DNA from 4 places in the Serratia sp. AS12 genome. Region 4 is predicted to be linked to each of the others. Evidence: predicted binding sites of a transcription regulator. Region 4 holds the regulator's gene; each other region holds the start of a gene.

The links. Region 4 encodes CRP, which controls carbon source genes, mostly activating them, when cyclic AMP is high. Its sites were predicted from a motif close to ATGTGANNNNNNTCACAT; they were not measured.
Region 1: the regulator CRP is predicted to act here: its motif matches at 1,280-1,297, upstream of deoC (deoxyribose-phosphate aldolase).
Region 2: the regulator CRP is predicted to act here: its motif matches at 1,019-1,036, upstream of cdd (cytidine deaminase).
Region 3: the regulator CRP is predicted to act here: its motif matches at 752-769, upstream of SERAS12_RS07650 (ABC-F family ATPase).

The regions. Positions count from the first base shown of each region.
Region 1 is NC_015566.1:665,521-667,725, reverse strand. Features, by position in the region: gene deoA (thymidine phosphorylase) at 1-209, opposite strand, end outside; gene deoC (deoxyribose-phosphate aldolase) at 279-1,058, opposite strand; gene SERAS12_RS03070 (NupC/NupG family nucleoside CNT transporter) at 1,432-2,205, opposite strand, start outside.
Region 2 is NC_015566.1:1,651,926-1,654,130, reverse strand. Features, by position in the region: gene SERAS12_RS07785 (CidA/LrgA family protein) at 1-264, shown strand, start outside; gene SERAS12_RS07780 (CidB/LrgB family autolysis modulator) at 261-956, shown strand; gene cdd (cytidine deaminase) at 1,094-1,978, shown strand; gene SERAS12_RS07770 (NAD-dependent malic enzyme) at 2,200-2,205, shown strand, end outside.
Region 3 is NC_015566.1:1,623,476-1,625,680, reverse strand. Features, by position in the region: gene SERAS12_RS07650 (ABC-F family ATPase) at 1-725, opposite strand, end outside; gene mchS3 (MchS3 family protein) at 985-1,410, opposite strand; gene SERAS12_RS07640 (isocitrate lyase/phosphoenolpyruvate mutase family protein) at 1,656-1,988, opposite strand; gene SERAS12_RS07635 (LysR family transcriptional regulator) at 2,108-2,205, shown strand, end outside.
Region 4 is NC_015566.1:5,036,418-5,038,622, reverse strand. Features, by position in the region: gene SERAS12_RS23360 (YccS/YhfK family putative transporter) at 1-915, opposite strand, end outside; gene crp (cAMP-activated global transcriptional regulator CRP) at 970-1,602, opposite strand; gene SERAS12_RS23350 (OsmC family protein) at 1,982-2,205, shown strand, end outside.

The DNA.
Region 1 (2,205 bases), 1.1 Mb from region 4:
AGCACGGTGCCGGAATCACGCATCGCCATGGTGAGCGCCACGCGCTCCGGCATGGTCATATCGTGGAAATAAATGGTCATCGCCAGCGCGGCGATCTGACCTTCTGAAACCACATTGTCACGGATCCCATTGATGAAAAAGCGGATTTCCGCCTCGTTCAACGGCTGACCGTCACGTTTTTTACGAATAATTTCTTGTGCCAGGAACAAAGCATCCCCCTGATTGAGCGAATGTAGGGTGCAGGCAGGCGCTGCATCGCGCCTTGCCGACGTTATCGATCAGTAACCGCTTCCAGACGCTGCGGTGCTGTGGCCCAGCGTCGTCAGCAGGCTGGCTAACAGGCTGGAAGCGCCGAAACGGAAATGACGCGCATCGGCCCAGCCTTCACCCAGAATACGATCGGCAAGTTGCAGATAATGCAGCGCATCTTCTGCCGTGCGCACGCCGCCGGCCGGCTTGAAACCCACCGTTTTGGCGACGCCCAGATCGCGGATCGCCGACATCATCAGCTCTGCGCTTTCCAGCGTGGCGTTGACCGGCACTTTGCCGGTAGAGGTTTTGATAAAATCGGCACCGGCGTTAATGGCAATTTCCGATGCCTTGCGGATCAGATTGGCCTGCTTCAACTCACCGGTTTCAATAATCACTTTCAGCAGCACATTGGCCGCCTGGCAGGCTTGCTTGCATTGCTTCACCAGCTCAAAACCGACCTGCTCATTACCGGCGATCAACGCGCGGTACGGGAACACCACGTCGACTTCGTCGGCACCATAGGCGATAGCCGCACGGGTTTCCGCCAGCGCAATGTCGATATCGTCGTTGCCATGCGGAAAATTGGTGACGGTCGCGATGCGGATGTCCGGCGTCCCTTGCTCACGCAGAGCCTTGCGCGCCACCGGAATAAAGCGCGGATAAATGCAGATGGCCGCCGTATGGCCAGCCGGGCTGTTGGCCTGACGACACAGCGCGATCACTTTCTCATCGGTGTCGTCATCGTTCAGCGTGGTTAAATCCATCAGGGCCAGCGCACGTTGCGCTGCTGCGGTTAATTCGGTCATAAAACTCTCCAACTGCGAACCTGGGTGTTGGCGAGCGGACTTGGTTCCTTGAAGATAGCGCTGGGGAACGGGTTCCCACGGCGGCAACTGAGATCCTTCTCACCGCACTTGGCCCTGCATATCGTGCAGGGTCAGTAATAGCTATTTGAACACGATCGCCCGGGGCAATTCGCGCTCAGAGTCACACTATATGAAATAACACTGTAACAGGCCGGAATTATATGTGAAGAACATCACAAAATAACGCGATATCGTTCACAAATTCGCTAAAGAAACGGACGCAGGCAACGGGCACGGCATCATGTGCCCGTCTTAGAGTATAGGCGGTGTCTCGCAATAGGGCGTGGCGCACTAGTGCAGAACTATGCCAGGCTTACAGCGCCAAAAAGAACCCGGCGATGGTCGCGCTCATCAGGTTGGAGAGCGTGCCGGCCGCGACCGCCTTCAGGCCGAAGCGCGCGATGTCGTGACGACGGTTCGGCGCCATGCTGCCCAAGCCGCCAAGCAGGATCGCCACCGATGACAGGTTGGCAAAGCCGCACAGCGCAAAAGAGATGATCGCCTTGGTATGCGTCGACAGCACCTGCAACCCTTCCGCCGCCACCACGTCGTCCGGGCGCAAATAGGCGCCGAAGTTCATGTAAGCGACAAATTCATTGACGATAATCTTCTGGCCGATAAACGAGCCGGCGGTCATCGCCTCATGCCAAGGTACGCCAATCAGGAAGGCGATCGGCGAGAAGACCCAACCGAGCATCAACTCAAGCGACAGCTGCGGGTAGTCGAACCAACCACCGATACCGCCGAGAATGCCGTTCAGCAAGGCGATCAGCGCGATAAACGCCAGCAACATGGCGCCGACGTTCAACGCCAACTGCATGCCGGATGCCGCGCCGGACGCCGCCGCATCGATCACGTTGGCCGGGCGGTCATCTTCGGCGATCAGTTTCGTCGCATCGTCTTTATCGTGGGTTTTTTCGGTTTCCGGCACCATCAGTTTGGCGAACAACAACCCGCCCGGCGCGGCCATGAACGACGCGGCAATCAGGTATTCCAGCGGTACGCCCATCTGAGCATAGCCGGCCAGCACCGAACCGGCTACCGAGGCCAGGCCACCGCACATGACGGCGAAAAGTTCTGACTGGGT
Region 2 (2,205 bases), 2.1 Mb from region 4:
CTGCTCTCCAGCCAAATTTTGCCGGCGAAATGGGTCAAGCCCGGCTGTCATCTGCTGATCCGTTATATGGTGCTGCTGTTCGTGCCGATTGGCGTCGGCGTGATGAACTATTACGATGAAATCATCGAACATCTCAGCCCGCTGGTGGTTTCCTGCGTTATCAGCACCCTGATGGTGCTTATCGTCGTCGCCTGCACCTCTCATTATTTTCACCGTGAACGTAAAATCATCGGCAGTGACGATCCTGCGGAGGGTAAAAAATGATCCATGAAATCTGGTGGTCATTGCCGTTGACGCTGTTGGTCTACTTTGCGGCTCGCTGGCTGGCTCAGCGGCTGAAGATGCCGCTGCTGAACCCGTTGCTGGTTTCCATGGCGGTGATCATTCCCCTGCTGCTGCTGACCGGCGTTCCCTATGAACGCTATTTTCAGGGCAGCAAAATTCTCAACGATTTGCTGCAACCGGCGGTGGTGGCGCTAGCCTTCCCGCTGTATGAGCAGTTGCATCAGATCCGCGCCCGCTGGAAGTCGATTATCGCAGTGTGCTTTATCGGCAGCATGACGGCGATGATCAGCGGCGGCGCCATCGCGCTGTGGATGGGCGCAACGCCCGAGATTGCCGCGTCAATCATGCCGAAATCCGTCACTACGCCGATCGCCATGGCGGTAGCGGGATCCCTTGGCGGCATCCCCGCAATCAGTGCCGTCTGCGTTATTTTCGCCGGCATCTTCGGGTCGGTATTTGGTCATTCGTTGTTCAGAGGGCTGAAAATCACCACCCGTTCGGCACGCGGCCTGGCGATGGGCACCGCTTCGCATGCCATAGGCACGGCACGCTGTGCGGAAATGGACTATCAGGAAGGCGCTTTCAGTTCGCTGGCGCTGGTGATCTGCGGGATTATTACTTCGCTGCTGGCGCCCTTTGTCTTCCCGGTGCTACTGCATTTGTTCGGTTAACGGGTTATAAACTTGCGATACATCTCGCATTTATCGTTTTCATTGCATTGATTTCATCAATAAAGAGATATAAATCACACTTTATTGCTTCAAGGCTGCCTAAAATGTTATCCCGTTAACCTGTAGAGAGATTTTCTATGCATCCGCGTTTTCACACTGCTTTCGGCGAACTGTCCGCGACATTGCAATCCATCCTGCTGCCTTATTTTGATGCGCCCGATTTCCCGGCCATGTTCAGAGCGGAGCAGGTAGACGCGATCAAGCAGCGCTGCGGGCTGGATGATGATGCTCTGGCATTTGCCCTGCTGCCTTTGGCGGCCGCCTGCTCGTTAGCGCCGATCTCTCATTTCCACGTCGGTGCCATTGCCCGCGGCCAGAGCGGCAATCTCTATTTTGGCGCCAATATGGAGTTCAGCGGTGCGCCGATGCAACAAACCATTCATGCAGAACAGTGTGCCGTGACCCACGCCTGGTTACGCGGTGAACCTGGCCTGGTCTCGATCACCGTTAACTACACGCCTTGCGGCCACTGCCGTCAGTTTATGAACGAACTGAACAGCGGTGCCGGCCTGCAAATTCGCCTGCCCGGCCGTGAGCCTGCCACGCTTGGCGACTATCTGCCGGATTCGTTCGGCCCGAAAGATCTGGATATCGCCACGCTGCTGATGGACCGGGTCGATCAGGGCTACCAGTTGACGCTGTCTGACGAACTGGAGAAAGCCGCGCTGGCCGCCGCTAACCAGAGCCATGCGCCCTACAGCAACGCCCACAGCGGTGTCGCGCTGGAGGCCGAAGACGGCACGATTTACGCCGGGCGCTATGCGGAGAACGCTGCCTTTAACCCAAGCCTGCCGCCGCTGCAAGCTGCGTTGATTCTGCTGAACGTCTCCGGACGCGACTGCCGGAAAATCCGCCGCGCGGTACTGGCTGAGCCACAAACCGCTATCCTCACCCAGTGGGACGCGACCCGTGCCACCCTGGAAGCGCTGGGTTGCCAAAACGTCAGCCGCATCACTTTCTGATCCCGATCACGGCGGTGCCGCCCGGCACCGCTGTTAACAGCCCCGTAAGCCGATTACAATGGCATTCACGTCTTAAAACACTTTCTTTAGTTAAATTAGGGCGTGATCGTCGATAATTACGCCAATTTACCTCATGATCCGATAACAATTGCTGTACATATTTTCCCGATCTTTTAGGATCGGCATCATAAAAGTTATCCGATACGTTGAAGAGCAAAACAATGGAA
Region 3 (2,205 bases), 2.0 Mb from region 4:
GTCATGTATTCGTCGTAGTTACCCGGGTAAACGCGCAGCTCGCCGTAGTCCAGATCCGCCATGTGAGTACAGACCATGTTCAGGAAGTGACGGTCGTGCGAAATGATGACCATGGTGCTGTTACGATCGTTCAGCACCTGCTCCAGCCAGCGAATGGTATCGATGTCCAGGTTGTTCGTCGGTTCGTCGAGCAACAGGATCTCCGGATCGGAGAACAGCGCCTGCGCCAGCAATACGCGCAGTTTGAAGCCCGGCGCGATCTCGCTCATTGGGCCGTAATGCTGTTCAACCGGGATGCCTACGCCAAGCAGCAGTTCGCCGGCGCGCGCTTCTGCGGTGTAACCGTCCATCTCGCCGTAAGCCACTTCCAGATCGGCCACTTTATAGCCGTCTTCTTCGCTCATTTCGGCCAGACCGTAAATGCGGTCACGCTCTTCCTTCACCGCCCACAGCTCGTGGTGGCCCATGATGACGGTGTCCAGCACGCTGTATTGTTCGAAAGCGAACTGATCCTGACGCAGTTTGCCCAGGCGTTCGTTCGGATCGAGGAACACGTTGCCGCCGCTCGGCACCAGATCGCCACCCAGGATTTTCATAAAGGTGGATTTGCCGCAGCCGTTGGCCCCGATCAAACCGTAGCGGTTACCGCCGCCAAACTTGACGGAGATGTTTTCAAACAACGGCTTACTGCCAAACTGCATAGTGATGTTGTTAGTGCTTAACACAGCGCTCGCTCTTCATATCATTGGGAATGTGATTTGGCGCGCATTATGCCATAACGAGGATAAGAGATCGCGGGAAGTTTCGGTGACAATTTGAGCAAAGGTGCGGCGGCAGAGGATCATGCGGTTAACCCGACATGCCGGGCCCATGGCTCGGCGCAATGCAAGCTGCTCGCTGACGGAGGGATCTCGGTGAAACTATTACCGCTTGAAGGTTGCCATGGGCACTTCCCCAAAAAATAGAGTAATTCAGTAAATACACTCACATGCATCCATGATTTAAAATGCCAAAATATAAATATTTAAATTTTTCTTTTCTTAAAATGTCTGCTTTCAATATCGAAACATCATCATCCCACTCTTTTTCAAAAATGGATTTGACGTCATTATTATTTAGTTTACCTAGTTGCTTCAATCCACAAGCTGCATAGAGTTTACTTTCTGGCGTTGCCTTGGGATTATTGGCTATTCTCAGGAAAATATCAGTTGCTCCTTTGCTTTTAAGAATATCTATTACAGCAACTTCTCCTTCACTAACCTTGCCAGCAAAGCTATTCATTCCTAAAGAAAAATAACCAATCTGGGATAAGTTGGTTTCTATAGTTTCATAATTTTTTTCATTTGCGTAGCCATAGAGAGAACATAACGAAGTGAAAAACAAAGTAGCAACGATAAAAATCATTTTCATAAATCCCACCTGCATTCACAAATCATTTACCTTATACCAACCTAACCACATAAATAAAATTATTGCAAATAGAAAACTTATAGCCGTATTAATAACATGACTCATTAAAATATATAAAATAGCTTGATTCATACACTCTTATACGTTAACTAGCCATGACCTTGCTTTTCTTCGGCCATTTTTGAAATATCCCCATTCCCCGAACATGCCGAATGCGATAATCCCCCATCCGGCATACTGACTCGTTAATCGGGAAAACAGCCGTTGATGTGCGAGTAAGGCGCTGCATCACCGAACAGCGGTTCGGAACTGCCATCGGTCAGAAAACCTGCCGCCAATCTGGCGGTGTGCGTCCAGAGGCTTTGCGGGATCCATGAGCCGACGCTCACCCGGCGTACGCCAAGCGCAGCGAGTTGCTCCGCCGGCAAAAGACCAGGCCAGGCGATCACATTAAGCAGCAGATCGGTTTGGCCGGCAATGTCACGGATCTCTTCCGGATCCGTCACACCCAAAACAAACAACCCATCAGCCCCGGCCTCGCGGTAACCCTGGGTGTGGCTGACGGTGCAGATTGGCAAAAACGGCGGCGTTATTGTGAGTGTCCATAAGGTTCTCCCGATAAAAAACGCATTCTAACCATCATCAATCTGGATGATAATAGCCGCAGATTTCAGATATTCATTCCCTGGGAGAACGAATGGAAGAACCTTCCCTGCAACTGGTAAAAGCCTTTGTCGCCGTGGCTGAGCATCAGAGCTTCGCCAGAGCGGCGCAATCCCTGAATATGACGCCTTC
Region 4 (2,205 bases):
GGCCACTTTTTCCAATGCTGCCAGCTCGTTGGTCATACTGAAGCGCTGGGAGTATTGATGATAGAGAATATCGTGCGCCACCGTGCGCAGCCGGCCGGCAATCACCTGCGCATTGCGGCGGATAATCGCCTCGGCCTGGCTTTGCTCCACCAGTTTTTGCACTTCTTCCGGCAGGTGCAGGCTGACGGTAATGTGTTCTTGTAAATCCAGCGCGACCTGAAAGGTTCGCTGCAGGCGTTTTTGCTCGAGATTATTGGCGTGCGGCAAAAAGTTGAGCTGCTGATACAGCAAGCTGATCAGGTCCATCACTTTTTGCTGGCGCACCAGCAATGGCGGTAACGCGGTTTGCGGATCGGTATGTTGGGTTAACAGGGAATACTTGGCTTCAAAGTAGTCCGCCAGTTCCAGATAAAGCTGGCTCAGCGATTCGCGCATCGGCTGTTCTTTCCACAGCTTGAACCAGAACCAGGTGAACAGGCCGTACCAGGCGGTACCCACCACATACAGTAAGGGGGCGTACCACAGTGGCACCGTGCCGGCCATGCTGAGAGAAAAGATGGCGGCGATCAACGCGGCGGGGAGCAGGCGGGCATGTAATGGGCTGATTTCGCCGCTGACACCGAGCAGCAGAGCCAGGCCAAGCATCAACGCCGGCAGCGGCAATTGCCAGAGCAACGCCTGTTGCAGCAACAGGCTGCTGAGTGCAAACAGTGAACCGCCGACGATCAGGCGTTTGAAAAAACGTTTGTGGGGCGTGTCCAGCCCGGCGATGTTACAGCAGGCGGGAACCAGGGAAAACAGCAGGCCGAGTTGCAGGTGGCCGATCAGCAGGCCAAGGAGCACCGGCAGACACAGCACCAGCGTTTGCCGCAGTGCGTAATTGACTTCCGGGTGGTAAATCAGTCGACGCCACATGATCGGTCGGGGCATAAAAAAACGGCGCGAATCATCGCGCCGTTTTTTCAGTGATTAACGCGTGCCGTAAACGACAATGGTTTTGCCGTGGGCGGAGATCAGGTTTTGATCTTCCAGCATTTTCAGAATGCGGCCGACGGTTTCACGTGAACAACCGACGATCTGACCAATTTCCTGGCGGGTGATTTTGATCTGCATGCCGTCGGGGTGGGTCATGGCATCGGGCTGTTTCGCCAGGTTCAGCAACGTTTGCGCGATGCGGCCGGTAACGTCCAGGAAAGCAAGGTTACCCACTTTCTCTGAGGTCACTTGCAGGCGGCTTGCCATCTGCGCTGACAGGCGCATCAGGATGTCCGGGTTGACCTGAATCAGTTGGCGGAATTTCTTGTAAGAAATCTCAGCCACTTCACAGGCGGTTTTCGCCCTGACCCAGGCGCTACGCTCCTGGCCTTCTTCAAATAATCCAAGCTCGCCGATGAAATCCCCCTGGTTAAGGTAGGACAGGATCATCTCTTTACCTTCTTCATCTTTAATCAGCACCGCGACGGAGCCTTTTACGATGTAGTAAAGCGTTTCGGCTTTTTCACCTTGGTGAATCAGCGTACTTTTGGATGGATATTTGTGGATATGGCAATGAGACAGGAACCATTCGAGTGTAGGGTCTGTTTGCGGTTTGCCGAGAACCATTCGCTGTTATCCTCTGTTGTTATCGCTGCCTTGTGTCACAGGGGTCAGAGTTCCCTGTAAAACGTGCTGTCGCCGTTGTTTTAAGGGTGGCTGGCAGCAGGTTTTGAGGCGTGTCATAAATATACGCTGTTGCTCTAGCATATTAACTTGCCGGGAGAGCTGCAAGCTACATTCTATTAACATACCGGTAAAGGAGCCTTTCTCTGGGAGTTTCCCTGAAATCAGTGTCCCGGAAAGATTTATTGCGGCTCTGTTTGTAGCACAGAGTGAGGCGGGTGTCTCGTGTTGTCTTGCTCGCGCATGACTAGCATCAGGTTCCGTTGCCAGTTTCTATGCGAAAGCGTACTCTGATTTTAAGAAATTAATCGGAGTGACCAATATGCAGGCAAGAGTTAAGTGGGTGGAAGGGTTGACGTTTCTGGGGGAATCCGCGTCTGGCCATCAGGTGTTGATGGACGGCAACGCCGGCGATAAAGCACCCAGCCCGATGGAAATGGTGTTGATGTCGGTGGGGGGATGCAGCGCTATCGACGTGGTGTCGATCCTGAAGAAAGGGCGTAATGATGTGCGTGATTGCGAGGTAAAATTGACCTCCGAACGGCG